DNA from 4 places in the Bacillus sp. JZ109 genome. Region 1 is predicted to be linked to each of the others. Evidence: riboswitches for the same ligand, from Rfam matches in the RefSeq annotation. Region 1 holds a riboswitch; each other region holds the start of a gene.
What was found. Region 1 has a riboswitch for thiamine pyrophosphate ahead of ylmB (N-formyl-4-amino-5-aminomethyl-2-methylpyrimidine deformylase). Riboswitches for the same ligand answer to the same signal wherever they lie in the genome.
Positions count from the first base shown of each region.

Region 2: another riboswitch for thiamine pyrophosphate. It lies ahead of tenA (thiaminase II); the one in region 1 lies ahead of ylmB (N-formyl-4-amino-5-aminomethyl-2-methylpyrimidine deformylase).
Region 3: another riboswitch for thiamine pyrophosphate. It lies ahead of thiU (HMP/thiamine ABC transporter substrate-binding protein ThiU); the one in region 1 lies ahead of ylmB (N-formyl-4-amino-5-aminomethyl-2-methylpyrimidine deformylase).
Region 4: another riboswitch for thiamine pyrophosphate. It lies ahead of thiT (energy-coupled thiamine transporter ThiT); the one in region 1 lies ahead of ylmB (N-formyl-4-amino-5-aminomethyl-2-methylpyrimidine deformylase).

Region 1 covers NZ_CP096388.1:2,472,890-2,477,752, reverse strand. Annotated here, with positions in the region: gene spoIIGA (sigma-E processing peptidase SpoIIGA) at 1-146, shown strand, start outside; gene sigE (RNA polymerase sporulation sigma factor SigE) at 209-928, shown strand; gene sigG (RNA polymerase sporulation sigma factor SigG) at 1,068-1,850, shown strand; gene M1D94_RS13020 (ABC transporter ATP-binding protein) at 1,998-2,792, shown strand; TPP riboswitch at 2,805-2,906, shown strand; gene ylmB (N-formyl-4-amino-5-aminomethyl-2-methylpyrimidine deformylase) at 2,994-4,274, shown strand; gene M1D94_RS13010 (YlmC/YmxH family sporulation protein) at 4,357-4,602, shown strand; gene pgeF (peptidoglycan editing factor PgeF) at 4,765-4,863, shown strand, end outside.
Region 2 covers NZ_CP096388.1:2,836,218-2,841,080, forward strand. Annotated here, with positions in the region: gene thiF (thiazole biosynthesis adenylyltransferase ThiF) at 1-73, opposite strand, end outside; gene thiG (thiazole synthase) at 70-840, opposite strand; gene thiS (sulfur carrier protein ThiS) at 837-1,037, opposite strand; gene thiO (glycine oxidase ThiO) at 1,037-2,146, opposite strand; gene tenI (thiazole tautomerase TenI) at 2,130-2,747, opposite strand; gene tenA (thiaminase II) at 2,722-3,432, opposite strand; TPP riboswitch at 3,511-3,619, opposite strand; gene M1D94_RS15000 (monovalent cation:proton antiporter family protein) at 3,681-4,863, opposite strand, start outside.
Region 3 covers NZ_CP096388.1:2,687,194-2,692,056, forward strand. Annotated here, with positions in the region: gene ykoH (two-component system sensor histidine kinase YkoH) at 1-658, opposite strand, end outside; gene ykoG (two-component system response regulator YkoG) at 662-1,348, opposite strand; TPP riboswitch at 1,450-1,562, shown strand; gene thiU (HMP/thiamine ABC transporter substrate-binding protein ThiU) at 1,659-2,261, shown strand; gene M1D94_RS14120 (ECF transporter S component) at 2,263-2,862, shown strand; gene M1D94_RS14125 (ABC transporter ATP-binding protein) at 2,849-4,492, shown strand; gene thiX (HMP/thiamine ABC transporter permease ThiX) at 4,467-4,863, shown strand, end outside.
Region 4 covers NZ_CP096388.1:1,060,297-1,065,159, forward strand. Annotated here, with positions in the region: gene floT (flotillin lipid rafts scaffold protein FloT) at 1-899, shown strand, start outside; gene M1D94_RS05375 (GNAT family N-acetyltransferase) at 917-1,438, shown strand; gene thiT (energy-coupled thiamine transporter ThiT) at 1,480-2,058, opposite strand; TPP riboswitch at 2,158-2,259, opposite strand; rRNA gene M1D94_RS05385 (16S ribosomal RNA) at 2,724-4,273, shown strand; rRNA gene M1D94_RS05390 (23S ribosomal RNA) at 4,444-4,863, shown strand, end outside.

The DNA.
Region 1 (4,863 bases):
TAACGATTATGACAAAAGAAGAAATGATTTCTGCAGATAAATGTTTAATCGGCATCAGCACAACAAAGCTGTCGGCAGATGGAGAGTTTGACGCGATTATTCATCCGAAAATGCTTTCGGGAAAGGCTGTCAAACACGTTTCATAATGTTCGCAAATGTCCGTTACTTATCATACTCAAACGGCGTGACATTTAGAAGGGAGAGGAAGATGAAAAAACTGAAATTACGGTTGACGCACCTCTGGTATAAGCTGCTGATGAAACTTGGGCTGAAAAGTGATGAAGTCTATTACATAGGCGGGAGTGAAGCCCTGCCGCCTCCATTATCTAAAGATGAGGAGCAGGTTTTGTTAATGAAGCTCCCAAACGGCGATCAGGCGGCGCGCGCCATTCTAATTGAACGCAATTTGCGTCTGGTCGTATATATCGCCCGTAAATTTGAAAATACGGGAATTAATATAGAGGATTTAATCAGCATCGGTACCATCGGTCTAATCAAAGCTGTGAATACATTCAATCCAGAAAAGAAAATCAAGCTTGCTACCTATGCCTCCCGGTGTATAGAAAATGAAATCCTGATGTATTTAAGAAGAAATAACAAAATCCGTTCAGAGGTTTCCTTTGATGAACCGCTTAATATTGATTGGGACGGCAATGAGCTTTTGCTTTCTGATGTGCTCGGCACTGACGATGACATCATCACTAAAGACATAGAAGCTAACGTCGATAAAAAGCTCTTGAAAAAAGCGCTTGAACAGCTTAATGAGAGAGAAAAGCAAATCATGGAGCTGCGGTTTGGGCTTGTCGGTGAAGAAGAAAAAACCCAAAAGGATGTAGCGGATATGATGGGGATTTCTCAGTCTTATATTTCGCGGCTTGAGAAAAGAATTATAAAAAGATTGAGAAAAGAGTTCAACAAAATGGTGTAAAAAATTTTATGGTTAGAACCCCTTGATTTTACAGGGATTTCCTGATTTCGACAGTTTTTCGGTCTGAGTGAAGTGCATATTTTTCCCACCCAAGGAGATACTTAACGTTGTACAGCAGCTCCTGTAGGGAGGGAAAAAAGTGTCGAGAAATAAAGTCGAAATCTGCGGGGTGGATACCTCCAAATTACCAGTACTCAAGAATGAAGAGATGAGAAAGCTGTTTAGGCAGCTGCAGGATGAAGGCGATGATTCAGCAAGAGAAAAGCTTGTAAACGGGAACTTGCGTCTTGTCTTAAGTGTCATTCAACGATTTAATAACAGAGGGGAGTATGTTGATGACTTATTTCAAGTCGGCTGCATCGGACTAATGAAATCCATTGATAATTTTGACCTAAGCCACAATGTTAAGTTTTCAACATACGCTGTACCTATGATTATCGGAGAGATCCGCAGGTATTTACGTGATAATAACCCGATCCGTGTCTCAAGATCACTCCGGGACATCGCTTACAAGGCGCTTCAGGTAAGAGAGCGGTTAATCAGTGAGACAAGCAAGGAGCCGACTGCAGAAGACATCGCAAAAGTTCTTGAAGTACCGCATGAGGAAATTGTATTTGCGCTTGATGCCATCCAGGATCCGGTTTCTCTATTTGAACCGATCTATAACGACGGCGGAGACCCGATCTATGTGATGGACCAAATCAGTGATGAGCGTAATACAGATTCACAATGGATTGAAGAGCTGGCTTTAAAAGAGGGCATGAGAAGGCTGAACGATAGGGAAAAAATGATTTTGAGAAAGCGATTCTTCCAAGGGAAAACCCAAATGGAAGTCGCCGAGGAAATCGGAATTTCTCAAGCGCAGGTGTCCAGACTTGAAAAAGCGGCTATCAAACAAATGAATAAAAATATTCATCAATAATGAAAAGCCTTTAAAACGATGTTGTTTTAAAGGCTTTTCTATTGATTACGGATGGTTTACGTTTTGGGAAAAGTAAGGTATCCTAGTTCGTACAAAGTTTTATGAAAATTAAAACAATTATAAAAGGCAATAAAGAGGAGGACCACGATGATTTTGCAGCTTGACAATGTCTCACTAAAACGGAATGGGAAATGGATACTGAGAGATATTCATTGGAAGGTGGAAGAAAAGGAAAATTGGGTGCTTTACGGCCTAAATGGCGCCGGGAAGACAGCGCTGTTAAATATGCTTTGCTCTTATTATTTTCCAACATCAGGCGAGATGCAGGTGCTTGGCCATGAATTTGGCAAAACAGAGCTTGGGGAAAAGCTCAGACGTAAAATTGGCCTCGTCTCAGCAGCTCTTCAGCAAAAATTGTATCCGGGAGATTCAGCCTTTGAAATTGCTTTGAGCGGAGCTTACGCTTCGATTGGGTTATATGAAACGCCAAGTAAGAAAACCAGGGAAAAAGCGATTGGTTTGTTAGAGGACTTGGGAGCAATTGAATATGCCGATCGCCGCTATGAAACCCTTTCTCAAGGGGAAAAACAAAGAGCGTTGATTGCTAGAGCACTAATGGCCGATCCAGAGTTGCTGATACTGGATGAACCAGTCACAGGACTGGATTTTATTGCCCGGGAAAAGTTGTTAGATACGATTACATACATTGCAAACAAAGAAAATGCACCATCTATCCTTTATGTGACTCATCATGCTGAAGAAATTTTGCCTGTCTTTGATAAAGCCCTTTTATTAAAACAGGGAGAGGTCTTTGGATCCGGAGAAATAAAGGAAATGCTTACTGATCAAATACTTTCCGCTTTTTTTGATACGCCAATCCATGTATTATGGAATCAGGATCGGCCGTTTTTAACTAGAGCTGAGCCGATAACGAATGCCTGACAAATATATATATATTCATCCTAGGGGTGCTTTGCGAAGCTGAGAGAGACTTTGTCTCAACCCTTTTGACCTGATCTGGATCATGCCAGCGGAGGGAAGCGGTGAAAAGCGGAGTACATCGGACTCCGTTTGTTTTTATTAAGCCGTTTCATCACATTTGAAACGGCTTTTTTGATTTTAAAGAATAGGAGCGGATTTACATTGGATCAACAAATAGACTCTTTGCAAAAAAAAGTGGAAGAACATAAGGAGGAGCTTATTCAGCTTGCGAAAACGCTGATTTCTTATCAAACACCTGCTCCGCCTGCAAGAAATACAGAGGGCATTCAGTCATGGATTGCGGGATATTTAAATGAATTGGGATTCTCGATCGACAAATGGGATGTGTACCCTGGAGATCCCAATGTTGTAGGGAAGCTAAAAGGAACAGATTCAGCAGATTATTATAGCCTGATTATCAATGGCCACGTAGATGTGGCAGAGGTAAAAGAGGATGAAGAATGGGAGCATGATCCATTTCATCCAATTGAAAAAAACGGTCTCTTAATCGGTCGAGGCGCTTCCGATATGAAGGGCGGAATGGCGTGTGTGTTGTTTGCTGTCAAATTAATTCGTGAAGCCGGCATTGAGCTTCCCGGTGATCTGATTCTGCAATCGGTTATCGGGGAGGAAGTTGGAGAAGCCGGCACGCTTGAATGCTGCAAGAGGGGCTACCACGCTGATTTTGCAATTGTCGCTGATACGAGCGATATGCATATTCAAGGCCAAGGCGGTGTTATTACAGGCTGGATCGAAATCAAAAGCAGTCAAACATTTCACGATGGAACGAGACGGAATATGATTCACGCAGGCGGAGGAACATTCGGAGCAAGCGCAATTGAAAAAATGGCGAAAATCATTGCGGGGCTCGGTGAACTTGAGCGCCACTGGTCTATTATGAAAAGTTATCCCGGCTTTAAACCTGGAACAAATACAATTAACCCGGCTGTTATAGAAGGCGGCAGACATGCGGCTTTTATAGCGGACGAATGCCGGCTGTGGATCACTGTCCATTTTTATCCAAATGAAACCCATGACCAAGTGGCAGCGGAAATAGAAGATTACGTCAATCGGCTGAGTGACAGTGATATTTGGCTTAGGGAAAACCGCCCTGTATTCAAGTGGGGAGGCTCATCTATGATAGAAGACAGAGGAGAAATTTTTCCGGCATTGGAAGTTGACCCTGGCCACCCAGGCGTCTTAGCGCTAACTGCCTCTCATCAGAAAGTGAAACGGGAGTGTCCAATTATTGACGTTTCTCAATCAGTTACAGATGGCGGATGGCTGTATGATGCCGGTATTCCATGCGTAATATACGGTCCTGGAGATCTGCACAATGCACACTCTGTGAACGAGAAGGTATCGATTGAGCAGCTAGTAGAGTATACAAAAATTATACTCGATTTTATCATCAGCTGGTGCAGCCGGAAAAAAGAGCAATGACATGAAAATTTCTTCTTGCTGACAAGGTTCAGCCTGCCCGTTCATATACTTGAACAAAAGGACGGAAAAAGGACGTGATGGAATGATCAGCATTTCAGAATTTCAGGTAAAGGATGTCGTCAATGTCTCAAACGGAAAAAAGCTGGGGAGTATTGGTGATATTGATATCAATGTGACCACTGGTAAAATTCAGGCGATCATACTAGGAGGAAATGGGAAAGTTCTCGGATTTTTTGGAAAAGAAGAGGAATTGGTCATTCCATGGCGAAATATAGTAAAAATCGGGGAAGATGTAATCTTGGTCCGATTAAGTGAACCACATGCATAAACCTGCTTGTCTGCCGCAGATTGGCAAATGCCGGAAGTCTCGATTCTTCCGGCACATTTCATTTAGAAATATGCAAATCGGCGCTCAACGTATGCAGTAAGATGTGGTAAAATAAGTGGGAAATTCCGCTTTTTTAAATGTTTGTCGAAAGGTTGGATCATCATGAATACATATCACCCATTCAGTCTTACCACACCCTCGACACTCATGATACAAGACTGGGCTCAAACGAATCAAAACAACAAAGAGGTCATTGCCGGA
Region 2 (4,863 bases), 360 kb from region 1:
CTTCTTTCAATTTTTTCTGGCCGGATGGGCCGATCGGAGCAAACAGCTCCTGCCTTGAATACCTGCCCGTCATACAGGAAGACCTTCTCCCGGACTGCTTGCCGTTCCGTATTGCTTAAGCGGGATTCGGCCCGCCTCATAAGAAAGGCGTCCTGCTTCCACCGCGAGCTTCATGGCACGAGCCATTTTCACAGGATCGTCAGCTCCCGATACAGCCGTATTGAGCAGTACGCCATCCGCTCCAAGCTCCATTGCGTATGCCGCATCTTTAGGCGAGCCGATTCCAGCATCCACGATGACCGGCACTTTCGCCTGTTCAATAATAAACGACAGATTCAAAGGATTTAAGATTCCTTGTCCTGATCCAATCGGAGATGCACCCGGCATGATGGCATGAACGCCGAGCTCTTCCAGCTTTCTCGCCAGCACAACGTCATCCGACGTGTACGGGAGCACAATAAAGCCTTCTTCAAGAAGCTGTTCAGACGCTTTTAATGTCTCAACAGGGTCAGGCAGCAAGGAACGGCTGCATCCGATGACTTCAACTTTAATCATGTCACAAAGGCCTGACGCTTTCGCCAGCCTTGCAATCCGAACCGCTTCTTCAGCAGTGCTGGCGCCCGCTGTATTCGGCAAAAGCGTATATTTGGATAAATCAAGCTGTTCCAGAAAATTCGGCTGAGATGCTTCAAAGATGTTCATTCTCCGCACAGCAAATGTTAAAATATCAGACTCGGAAACAGCTACTGCTTCCTTTTGAATGTCAAACGATGGGTATTTCCCCGTGCCCAGCAGCAATCTTGATTGAAATGATTTTCCGCCAATTGTTAACATGCTCATCCGCCTCCTACAAAATGGACAATTTCAATGACATCACGATCACAAAGCTCAACCTCGTGATAGCGTTCTTTCCCGATTATTTCTTTATTTCTTTCCACGATAACAATTTTATTTTCAAGCTGATAAGACGCCAGCAGGTCTTGAATTGTACCTGTGTCTTTTTCCCACTTCACGTCTTTACCGTTCAGCTGTAGGATCATATCTGAATCGCCTCCTTGCGATCAATTCGGAATGCGTGCAGCCAGTCTTGGTTGACCTCTTTATTCATGATGAGGTCACTGATCAAAGCGCCCGTTGCGGGAGCAAGCAGGATCCCATTTCTGAAATGGCCCGCCGCAAATAAAATACGGCTGTCCTCAGGATGTCTGCCGATGTACGGTTTTCCATCCTTTGTTCCCGGCCGGAGTCCCGCCCAAAAACGATCCACCTTCATATTCTGTATAGCCGGCAGCATCGTTTTTGCTTTTTTCATAACCGATTCCAATCCGCCAAGATCCGGTGTTTCACTCCAGTCTCCCGGCTTCATTGTCGCGCCGACAACCAGTTTGCCGCTTTTTCTCGGTACGATATAGCAGTGATCATGGTAAAGCGTTTTTGTCAGCGGGATATCATCATTCCAAACGGACAGGCACTCCCCTTTTACAGGGAGAAAAGCATTGTTCAGTCCGAGCTGTTTAAAAAACATCCCGCTCCACACTCCGCTGGCAACGACAACATGATTAGCCCATACGTCTCCGCTAGGGGTCTTGATGAACAGGGCTTCACCGTCACGTTCGGCATGCAGGACGGGCGTATGCTCAAAAATCTCCGCCCCAAGCATTTTTGCTGCTTTCACATATGCCTTGCAAACAAAATAAGGCTCCACATGCACATCATCCTGAATAAAAGATGCACCAAAGATGTCACCAGACGCATACGGCTCTTTTTCTAACACCTCTTCTTTTGAATACCAGCTGACAGAGTCCAAATCGTCCATCTGTCTCAGCTGCAGCACATCTTCTTCAGAAAATGCAAGCTTAAACATACCGCCGTTATGCTGCCTGATATCCACACCGGATAATGCATAAAGCTCTTCTCCAAGACCTTTGTACAGACGCTGACTGTGCATGGCGAAATCAAAAAACGCGTCACGTTCCTCGCATTCGGCATGGGCGCCCAGCATTCCGGCAGCGGCACTTGTCGTTCTGCCGCCCATTGTTCCGCTTTCAAACAATGCGGTGCTTTTGTTTTCCTTTGCCAAATGATAAGCAATCGCGGAACCAATAATTCCGCCTCCAATCACCACTGCTTCATAATGCCTTTTCATAGCGCATCTCCTTTAGCTTGCGGGAATATCGTCTGGCTGCTTCCAAGGGCTCAGCGGAAGAGAAAATTCCTGACATAACAGCAATGCCGTCTGCCCCTGCTTGTTTTACGTCTCTTAACCTGTCCGGCGTCATCCCCCCGATGGCTATAACCGGGATGGAAATCCGCTGTTTGATATCTGACAGCAAAGATACTCCTCTGCCTTCAAGACCCTTTTTGCAATCCGTTTCAAACACATGGCCGAACAGCACGTAGTCCGCGTCTTCCTTTTCTGCTTGAACCGCTTCCTCCAGTGAATGCACCGACCTCCCGATATGAAGGTGTGGAAATCTGACCCTGACCTGCTTCGGTGAAAAGCTGCCGCTTGGCAGCTGCACGCGGTGAATAGTAGAGAAAAGCGCAATATCCACGCGCCCGTTCATCACCAGTTTTCGTTTATCTATACCGCCTTCAAAAATAAGCTCGAGCAGTTTCAAAATATCTGCCGCCGATTTTGAGCGTTCCCGAATATGAATAAAATCAACTTCATTCTGAATCGAAATGATGGTTCTCGCTAGCTCTTCTACCGGCTTGCTGTCATCCGTTATGGCGTGAAGCTCCACATTCCTCCACCTCTTTTATGGCGCTGTCAGACCAGCCTTCTTTTCGATAGGCCATTCCCCAAAATTGATATTCATAGTAGCTGGAGATGACAAAATTCTCTTTCATCTTGGCACGCACTTCCTCCGTGCTGTTTTCCGCCAGCTCATCAAAGCGGTTGATTTGCTCCTCAACCTGTTGTCTAAACCAGTCACCGCCGTACGTCCCAATCCACTTTTGATAAATCGGATGCCCAGGATCGCAATGCAGCAATTTCTCACCAACCTCGTAATAGAGCCAATAGCATGGCAGCAAGGCCGCTAAGATTTCTGCGAAATTCCCGCTCAAAACCGAACGGTACATATGGGATGTATAAGAATACGCAGTAGGAGACGGCTTAAACGCCTTACGCTCTTCCTCGCTGATTTCCAACAGCTCGGCAAACTCCCGATGAAGCGCCATTTCCGCCTCATATGTACCTTGGGCATGGCTTGCCATCCGCCCCGTTGTATAAAGATCCTTCGCATAAGCGGCGCCAAATGACTGCACCTTTGCAAAATGCGTTAAATAATAGGAATCCTGAAGTACGTAGTATTTAAAACGGTCAATCGGAAGCGTTCCGTCACCGATTCCTTGAACGAACGGATGGACAAAGCTCCCCTCCCACCATTCTGCGGCTGCACTGCGGCATTCTTCTGAAAACTTCACAAATCATTCCCCCTCTGAAAATAAAAAAACCACTTTCCCGCAAGGAAAAGTGGTTTGGAATTGGCATAGTAAAATAACACAAATACCGCTCCACTTCCCTACGCAGGTCTGAACCTGTTCAAGTTATGAGGGTCTAAAAGTCACACTTTTATCTCAGCCCTTATGAAGGACACCCCTAGTGGTTAAACGAATACATATTGAATTGTTCTGCACCTCTATATTAACACGAATCCTTATTTGGTCAAGATTTATCCTTCCAATGTTTTCTTAAGATCCGTTACGTACCCCCGAGATCCGGTGACAATTAAACGGTCTCCAAGTTTCAGCCTTGTATCCCCATGAGGAACGATGCTGTCCACACCTCTGAAGATCCTGACAAAGATGACGTCACCTGTTAAAGGGAATTCCCGTAAAATGACACCATCATATTTACTGTTCTCCATATTAATTTGATACAGCGAAGACTCTTGGTTCGTGAGCAGCTTCATGACGCCAGGCGCTTCAATCAGTGCGCGAAGCAGCGTTTTTGTCGACAGCAGAATAGAAAAGATGCTGATTCCCTGCTCCTTCAGGGCTGCTTCATGCTCCGGTGATCCTACGCTTGCAATGACTCTTTCTGTGCCTTTTTCTTTTGCAAGTAATGCAATGTCTGCATTCATATCTTCATTTCCTGTCGCCACAACGAGGATATCCGTTTCAAAAATGCCGAGTGATTCAAGCGTCTCGTGTTCATAGTCAGAAATTGTTTCAACAGCAAACACTGATTCTGACAGCTTTTCCTCCGCATTCTCTTGGTAGACGTGTACAACACGCACGTCATACTCTTCCTCTGGCAATTCAAGTGTAACAGGCAAAGTCATTTGATTGGCGCCAATGAACGTAATCGTCTTTTTCTCCTCCGGCTGCTCTTCCCGTTTGTATAATTTTTTAAAACAGATCGGCGTAAAAATACTTGCAATGACGGCTACTAAAATTAGCGCTCCTGACATATTTGCACTGATCACGTGAAGCTGCTGGCCGATTGTTGCAGCGGCAATCACGAGCGAAAGCGTTGATGTCAGCAGGAAACCAGACGCGAAAATGGTTCGGTTATCATACCACTTCTTTAAGTACATGACAGGAATGATTTTGCTGACTAACAGCGCCAGCAGCAGGAGCGGAATCATGATTAAAATTGTTTTATCCTGAAAAAGAGTCCAAATATCAAGCTTCACACCGACCATCACAAAGAAAATCGGTATTAAGAACCCATAACCAAATGAGTCCAGCTGCTGAACAAGTTCTTTGTTTGGCGAAAGCAGGGAAACGAGAACCCCCGCTAAGAAAGCGCCGAGAATATTTTCCGCCCCAAGTGATTCAGACAGGGCAACGAGTACAATAATTAACGTAAAAATGGCACGCGTCCCGATCTGGATCGTCCCTTTTGACATG
Region 3 (4,863 bases), 210 kb from region 1:
CATTAAATGTCAGCCCCATTTGATACAATTCATCGTTGGACTGTCCTTCTAAAGAAATCGTTTTAAATTCTTTGTCTCGCTGTATGTCTTTCATTGTGATCATTAATCGTCTGATCGGATTGATGATTCGGCGGGCTAGCAAGCTGCCTGCAAAAAAAGAAGCAATGCAGACAGCAGCACTTGCAGCGATTAAGATGATTTTCAGCAGAAACAGACTCTCTTCTGTGTTCTCCAATCTTTCAACCAGCTGAAGAGACACGACTTGTCCATCGGTCCAAATCACCGGAACAGCAGCCTCGGCAAACAGCTTGCCGTCATGTTTCCTCACATCTGCCGTTTCGCCGCTATGAAAAGAGAGAGGAAAATCTTTATAGGCTTTTTCTTTTGTGATCGTCATAACGGCTTTTTGATCACCATTCACTACACGCACCATGCCATTTGCCGGAAGATAGGCCTGCAGCATATCCTGCAAAGCCACTCCTTCTGTTTCAGCGGCACGCAGCGCTTCGGCAATGTTATCCGTCTCATCAGCAAGCCGGGCCGCATCCTTTGATGTCAGCGCAGACGAAAAAATGAGATAGACTGCGGTATGAACCAAAATTAATAAAATCAACAGTGATATCGAAGTGTATAGATGAATCTTGGTCTTCAGCTTCATCGTTTACCCCTTAATGGCATAGCCGACCCCGCGAATCGTATGGATCAGCTGTTTTTCGTAAGGATAGTCCAGTTTTTTTCTGATGTATCTTATGTAGACGTCCACGACATTTGTATCACCGATATAATCAAATCCCCATACTGAGCTTAGAATTTGCTCCCGTGTCAGCACTTGCTGCGGATGCTTTAGCATATAGACGAGCAGATCAAATTCCCGCGGCGTTAATTCCACCTCTTTGTCTCCGCGTCTCACTTCACGGGTTTTTTCGTTCACCCGCAAATCGTCATATGTAAGAAAGGTGCCGATATCTTCAGTTTTTGTTCCATTTTGTCGCAGCGCCGCCCTGATTCTCGCAAGCAATTCCTCGATTTCAAACGGCTTGGTGACATAGTCATTTGCACCGATGTCCAGACCTGTTACCTTATCAGGAATACTGTCTCGCGCCGTTAATAATATGACCGGTGTCTGCGAATCCGTTTTTCTCAAGCGGCGCAGCACTTCCAGTCCGCTAAGCCCCGGAAGCATAACATCAAGAAGCACCAAGGAATACCCGCCTTCCGCTGCCGCATCAAGACCTTCTGTGCCATTGTGTTTGATGGTGACGCTGTATCCTTCATATTCCAATTCAAGCTGAAGAACCCTGGCGATTTTTTCTTCATCTTCCACAATTAATATGTTTCCTTTTTCCAAATTTGATCATCCTCTCCTGTCCCTATATGAAAAAAATGATTTCGTTGTTTACAAAATGATTCTTATCATCTATTATGATGTCAAAATAAAAAATTGTATACGGAAAGCACTAGGGGTGCTGTTTTGGCTGAGATAAAGCGCGAAAGAAACGCGCTTTGATCCCTTATGACCCGATCTGGATAATACCAGCGTGGGGAAGTGCAGGTTGACCGAATGGTGTATTTTTTTGTGCGCTTAATCGATCTATGACTGCATATTCCCTTAGGATATGCAGTTTTTTATTTTACCAAAAAAACAGGAGGTCGGAGAAATGGAGCATATTTGCGGTACAAGCAAAATCGCCGGTTTTCGCTTCTCTTTATATCCGATGACGGATGATTTTATCAGTGTGATCAAGTCTGCGCTGAAAAAAACAGATACATCCAAGGTTTGGACGAAAACCGACCATATCAGCACGGTGTTACGCGGATCGATTGATCATGTATTCGATGCTGCAAAAGCCATTTACCTTCATGCAGCAAACAGCGAAAAACACATCGTCATGAACGGCACGTTTTCCATTGGATGCCCGGGTGACACACAGGGGGATACATATCTTTCCAAAGGCGATAAGCGTGTCAATGAAGATGCTGTCCGAGGCTTGAAGGCGGAAGCGCCGTGCCAATTTGCCCTTTATCCAATGAACGAGCCGGATTATATGGGATTGATTATGAAGGCTGTCGACATTGCAAAAGCCCAAGGCACTTTCGTACAGGGTGTCCATTACGCGAGCGAGCTTGACGGGGATGCGCATGACGTATTCAGCACATTGGAATCCGTTTTCCGCATGGCCGAGCAGCAAACAAACCATATCACCATGACTGTGAATCTTTCGGCTAACAGTCCATCAAGAAAAAACAGAAAGCAGGGATAAAATGAAAAGCTGGAAAGTTAAAGAAATTGTCATCATGTCCGTTATCAGTATCGTATTTGCCGTTGTTTATTTATTATTTACACATTTCGGAAACGTGCTTGCAGGTATGTTTGGGCCAATCGCCTATGAACCGATTTACGGCATTTGGTTTATCGTTTCTGTGATCGCCGCGTACATGATTCGAAAACCGGGTGCGGCGCTCGTTTCTGAAATCATTGCCGCTCTCGTTGAGTGCCTGCTGGGAAATCCGTCTGGCCCGATGGTCATCGTCATTGGCATTGTTCAAGGACTCGGGGCTGAGGCTGTATTTCTTGCAACACGCTGGAAAGCATACTCTCTCCCTGTCCTTATGCTGGCCGGTATGGGATCTTCAGTAGCCAGCTTTATCTATGATCTCTTTGTTTCTGGCTATGCAGCCTATTCACCAGGTTATCTGCTCATTATGCTTGTGATCCGCCTCATTTCCGGCGCGCTTTTGGCGGGGCTTCTCGGAAAAGCTGTCAGCGACTCTCTCGCTTATACAGGTGTGTTAAACGGAATGGCACTCGGAAAGGAACTGAAAAAGAAACGGAAGCGGGCGTCAGAACATGCAAGCCTTTGATGAGCTTCTGACGGTTGAGCAGCTCAGCTTCTCTTATGAAGAAGACGAGAAACCGGTTTTTCAAGACATTTCGTTTGAGCTTCAAAAAGGAGAATGTGTTTTATTATTAGGACCGAGCGGATGCGGCAAAAGCTCGCTCGCCCTTTGTTTAAACGGTCTATATCCGGAGGCTTGCGACGGCATTCAGTCCGGACATGTATTTCTATTTCAAAAGCCGGTCACAGATGCTGAAACCTCCGAAACGATTGCTCAGCATGCCGGGGTCGTTTTTCAGGATCCTGATCAGCAGTTCTGCATGCTGACGGTGGAGGACGAAATAGCGTTCGGGCTGGAAAATCTGCAAATTCCAAAAGAAGAAATGACAGAGAAAATCAACGCCGTATTAGAAAAATTACGCATTATCCATTTAAAAGAAAAAATGATCTCAACCCTTTCAGGAGGACAAAAGCAGAAAGTGGCTCTCGCCTGTATTTTGGCGATGGAGCCTGAGCTTATTATTTTAGATGAGCCGACCTCTCTTTTAGACCCTTTCTCAGCGCGGGAGTTCGTTCATCTGATGAAGGATCTTCAGCGGGAAAAAGGTTTCAGCCTCCTCGTCATTGAGCACCAGCTTGATGAATGGGCGCCTTGGATTGAGAGAACGATCGTGCTCGACAAATCAGGCAAAAAGGCGCTGGATGGCCTGACAAAAAATCTATTTCAGCATGAAGCGGAGACACTAAAGAAATTGGGCATCGCCATTCCAAAGGTCTGTCATCTGCAGGAAAAGCTGAGTATGCCGTTTACTTTATCAAAAGAGATGCTGTTCAAAGAGCCTATTCCTGCCGGGCATGCAAAAAAGAAGGAAGCTTCTTCTGGGGAGAGTGTGCTTGAAGTCAGCAGCCTTTCGTTCGCGAGAGGACAGCAGGCGATTTTCAAAGACATCAGCTTTTCGTTGCGTGAAGGCTCTTTAACGGCGCTTGTCGGTCCGAACGGAACTGGAAAATCGACGCTCCTATCAGTTCTGGCTCGTCTCATGAAACCGCAAAGCGGCAAAATCCTTCTCTATGATCAGCCGCTGCAGAAATATAAAGAAAAAGAATTGCGTAAACGGATGGGATTTGTTTTTCAAAACCCCGAGCATCAATTCGTCACCGATACGGTGTATGACGAGCTTCTGTTCGGCCAGAAAGCAAATGCTGAAACTGAGAAAAAAGCGCAACATCTGCTGCAGCGTTTTGGTCTTGCGCATTTGGCTGATCATCATCCGTTTGCGATCAGCCAAGGGCAAAAACGGCGACTGAGCGTTGCTACTATGCTCATGCATGACGTAAAGGTTTTATTATTAGACGAACCAACCTTTGGCCAGGACGCCCGCACAGCGGCTGAATGCATGGAAATGATTCAACGTATCAAGGCAGAGGGAACTGCTGTCCTTATGATTACACACGATATGGAGCTAGTCTCTTCGTATGCTGACAGCGTGCTTGTGCTTCACGATACAGGCCTGGCCTTTGACGGATCTCCAGCGCAGTTGTTTTCTCAAGAAACAGGGCTTGTTCAAAAAGCAAAGCTCACCCTTCCCCTTCTATATGAATGGATGGCATTTCAAGAGGAGGTGCGTGATGAAGCAGCCGTTACATCTCATTAATCCGACTGTGAAAGCGGCGGCGGTTTTTTGTTGTGTCGTCATGCTGTCGTTTATTTACAACCCTTACACTCCGGCATGTTTTTATATCATCATCGTTGCGGGCGTTTTACTGGCGGCCGGAATCCCATTGAAAAAATGGTTGTTGTTTACGGTTCCGTTTTTGATTTTAGCATTCGGGTGCGTGTGGACAGCCGCAGTTTTTGGAAAGGTGCCGACAACACCGGATAATTTTTTGTTTCAAGCAGGCCCTATCTCCATTAACAGCGATAATTTGTCTGTCGGCATCTCTCTCGGGTTTCGTATTTTATGCTTTTCCGCCTTATCGATGATGTTTGTTTTTACAACCGATCCGATTTTATTTATGCTGAGCC
Region 4 (4,863 bases), 1.4 Mb from region 1:
CTGATATCGCAACAGCAGAGGCTGATAAAGAAACCCGAATTAAGCGGGCAGAAGCCGATAAAGACGCAAAAAAATCAGAACTTGAACGGGCGACGGAAATCGCTGAAGCTGAAAAACTCAATCAGCTCAAAATGGCTGAATTTCGCAGAGAACAAGATACGGCAAAAGCGAATGCCGACCAAGCATATGATTTAGAGACTGCCAGAGCGCGCCAGCAAGTCACAGAGCAGGAAATGCAGGTTAAAATTATCGAACGCCAAAAACAAATAGAACTAGAAGAAAAAGAAATTCTTCGCCGTGAACGTCAATACGACTCAGAGGTAAAGAAAAAAGCCGATGCAGACCGTTATTCTGTTGAGCAGTCCGCAGCAGCTGAGAAAGCCAAACAGCTCGCGGAAGCCGATGCCAAGAAGTACAGTATAGAAGCAATGGCAAAGGCTGAGGCGGAAAAAGTAAGAATTGACGGGCTAGCAAAAGCAGAAGCGGAAAAAGCGAAAGGAGAGACAGAGGCAGAGGTTATCCGCCTGAAAGGTCTTGCAGAAGCGGAAGCAAAAGAGAAAATTGCGGCTGCTTTTGAACAGTACGGGCAGGCGGCGATTTTCGATATGATTGTCAAAATGCTTCCGGAATACGCGAAACAAGCAGCGGCACCTCTTTCAAATATTGATAAAATCACCGTTGTCGATACAGGAGGAAGCGGTGAATCAAGCGGAGCAAACAAAGTAACCAGCTATGCGACGAACTTAATGTCAAGTTTGCAAGAAAGTTTAAAAGCATCCTCAGGAATTGATGTAAAAGAAATGCTTGAGAACTTTTCAGGAAAAGGAAACGTAAAACAAAGCATTAATGAATTAACAAATGAAATCAAAGAAGCCAAAACGATCCAAAAATCAGAGTAAGGAAAGGGCAGAACCGTATGGTAACTGTACGTGAAGCGAAGTTAGAGGATATAAAGGACATTGCAAAAGTGCATGTAGACAGCTGGAGGACAACATACCACGAAACTATCCCGATTGATTATTTAAACAGCCTGAACTATAAGGAATTTGAAGACAAATGGAAAAGTCGCTCGTTAAAAGGAGTATTTGTTGCTCAGGACGAAATGGGTTCAGTATTCGGCTTTGCTTCATTTGGACCTATTCGCTCTGAACAAGAAGGCTATGACGGCGAGTTATACGCTATTTATCTTCTGGAAGAGCGCCAGCGGCAAGGTGCAGGCAGGGCGCTCTTAGCAAAAGGAGCGGAGTATTTGCTTCAACATGGCTTTTCAAGTATGTTTGTTTGGGTTATTGAGCAGAATCCCTCGATTATATTTTATCAGGCCTATTCACCTGAAAGAGTAGCGGAGGACAACTTTGAAATTGCCGGAGTAAGGTTGAAAGAAGTAGGTCTTGGCTGGCCGGATCTTTCAGCTTTAAAAACACTTCTTAACAGATAACGAACAATCCCCCAGCGGAATTCGCTGGGGGATTGTTACTTTTACGCTTTGTCACTTTTAAGCAGACGGGGTGCTGTCATAAATAATAAACATAGGACAATTGCACAAATAATGAATGAAGGTACCATGTAAGTCGCATTATAAGTTAAAGAATAAATCCATACCGGTGTTCCTTTTGGAGCAAAGCTGCCGAAAAACACAGCTCCTGAAATGACATGCGCGGCATAGCGCAGCAAACTGCCGATAAAAACTGCGCTGACCACTGAAACAATCAATTTCCCTTTTGTTTTTGATACAGCGGCTTTACGGACTGAAGAAGCGAAACAGCCGCTTATGCCGATTGCTGCGAAAGCGACAATGTAATCTAACAATAGCTGTACAGGATGTTGAGCAAACAAGTTTCCGATTGCTATTTGTACTAGACCTGTCAACAAACCTGTAGTAAGACCTGCTTTGACACCCCAGCGAAACGAAATTAAAAAGATCGGAATCATCATGATGGAGACCGAGCCTCCTTGAGGCATGCTAAGAAACATTCCTGAGACAATGTCTAAAATAACGGCTGCCGCTGTCATAATGGCAATTTCAATAAGGCGAACTAGTTGCTTAGATTGATTCATATCTATCTCCTTCCATTGACAGACAACCAAAAGGACAACAAAAAAGCAGCACGCGGAAGGATGAGAAAAGTTCCACGCACTGCTTTACGATCTGCAATTCATTTGACTTTGCCACATCCCTACGCCAGCGTTAACTAACAGGTTCAAAGGGTCAGAACGAAACCGCTCACTCTCAGCTTTAATGCTCCCCTTGTGGTCATCAGTATTTAGTTCGTTTCTACTATACAAGAAAACGAAAAAAACAACAAGATCACATGACTGATGTATATGTTCTTTTAAGAAAGTAATATGATACACACGCTTTAGAAATCATGGCGAGGATTATAGTTTATTTGTTTTATAGATTTTTTAAAAAAACTATTGCAATAAATAAATACAGGTGTTATATTATTAAACGTCGCTGATGCACAGCGGACACAAACTAGATGCTTCAAAACAACTTGAAAAAAGTTGTTGACAAAAAAGAAGCTGAATGTTATATTAGTAAAGCTGCTTCATTGAGAAGTAACGAAATGATCTTTGAAAACTAAACAAGACAAAACGTACCTGTTAATTCATTTTTATAAATCGCACAGCGATGTGCGTAGTCAGTCAAACTAGGGCCTGCACGACGCAGGTCACACAGGTGTCGCCGCAGGAAGCGGTGAACTTAATCTGTGATCCATTTATCGGAGAGTTTGATCCTGGCTCAGGACGAACGCTGGCGGCGTGCCTAATACATGCAAGTCGAGCGGACAGATGGGAGCTTGCTCCCTGATGTTAGCGGCGGACGGGTGAGTAACACGTGGGTAACCTGCCTGTAAGACTGGGATAACTCCGGGAAACCGGGGCTAATACCGGATGGTTGTTTGAACCGCATGGTTCAAACATAAAAGGTGGCTTCGGCTACCACTTACAGATGGACCCGCGGCGCATTAGCTAGTTGGTGAGGTAATGGCTCACCAAGGCAACGATGCGTAGCCGACCTGAGAGGGTGATCGGCCACACTGGGACTGAGACACGGCCCAGACTCCTACGGGAGGCAGCAGTAGGGAATCTTCCGCAATGGACGAAAGTCTGACGGAGCAACGCCGCGTGAGTGATGAAGGTTTTCGGATCGTAAAGCTCTGTTGTTAGGGAAGAACAAGTACCGTTCAAATAGGGCGGTACCTTGACGGTACCTAACCAGAAAGCCACGGCTAACTACGTGCCAGCAGCCGCGGTAATACGTAGGTGGCAAGCGTTGTCCGGAATTATTGGGCGTAAAGGGCTCGCAGGCGGTTTCTTAAGTCTGATGTGAAAGCCCCCGGCTCAACCGGGGAGGGTCATTGGAAACTGGGGAACTTGAGTGCAGAAGAGGAGAGTGGAATTCCACGTGTAGCGGTGAAATGCGTAGAGATGTGGAGGAACACCAGTGGCGAAGGCGACTCTCTGGTCTGTAACTGACGCTGAGGAGCGAAAGCGTGGGGAGCGAACAGGATTAGATACCCTGGTAGTCCACGCCGTAAACGATGAGTGCTAAGTGTTAGGGGGTTTCCGCCCCTTAGTGCTGCAGCTAACGCATTAAGCACTCCGCCTGGGGAGTACGGTCGCAAGACTGAAACTCAAAGGAATTGACGGGGGCCCGCACAAGCGGTGGAGCATGTGGTTTAATTCGAAGCAACGCGAAGAACCTTACCAGGTCTTGACATCCTCTGACAATCCTAGAGATAGGACGTCCCCTTCGGGGGCAGAGTGACAGGTGGTGCATGGTTGTCGTCAGCTCGTGTCGTGAGATGTTGGGTTAAGTCCCGCAACGAGCGCAACCCTTGATCTTAGTTGCCAGCATTCAGTTGGGCACTCTAAGGTGACTGCCGGTGACAAACCGGAGGAAGGTGGGGATGACGTCAAATCATCATGCCCCTTATGACCTGGGCTACACACGTGCTACAATGGACAGAACAAAGGGCAGCGAAACCGCGAGGTTAAGCCAATCCCACAAATCTGTTCTCAGTTCGGATCGCAGTCTGCAACTCGACTGCGTGAAGCTGGAATCGCTAGTAATCGCGGATCAGCATGCCGCGGTGAATACGTTCCCGGGCCTTGTACACACCGCCCGTCACACCACGAGAGTTTGTAACACCCGAAGTCGGTGAGGTAACCTTTTAGGAGCCAGCCGCCGAAGGTGGGACAGATGATTGGGGTGAAGTCGTAACAAGGTAGCCGTATCGGAAGGTGCGGCTGGATCACCTCCTTTCTAAGGATATTATACGGAATATAAGACCTTGGGTCTTATAAACAGAACGTTCCCTGTCTTGTTTAGTTTTGAAGGATCATTCCTTCGAAACGTGTTCTTTGAAAACTAGATAACAGTAGACATCACATTCAATTAGTAAGACAAGATATCACATAGTGATTCTTTTTAACGGTTAAGTTAGAAAGGGCGCACGGTGGATGCCTTGGCACTAGGAGCCGATGAAGGACGGGACGAACACCGATATGCTTCGGGGAGCTGTAAGCAAGCTTTGATCCGGAGATTTCCGAATGGGGAAACCCACCACTCGTAATGGAGTGGTATCCATATCTGAATTCATAGGATATGAGAAGGCAGACCCGGGGAACTGAAACATCTAAGTACCCGGAGGAAGAGAAAGCAAATGCGATTCCCTGAGTAGCGGCGAGCGAAACGGGATTAGCCCAAACCAAGAGGCTTGCCTCTTGGGGTTGTAGGACACTCTGTACGGAGTTACAAAAGAACGAGGTAGACGAAGAGGTCTGGAAAGGCCCGCCATAGGAGGTAACAGCCCTGTAGTCAAAACTTCGTTCTCTCCTGAGTGGATCCTGAGT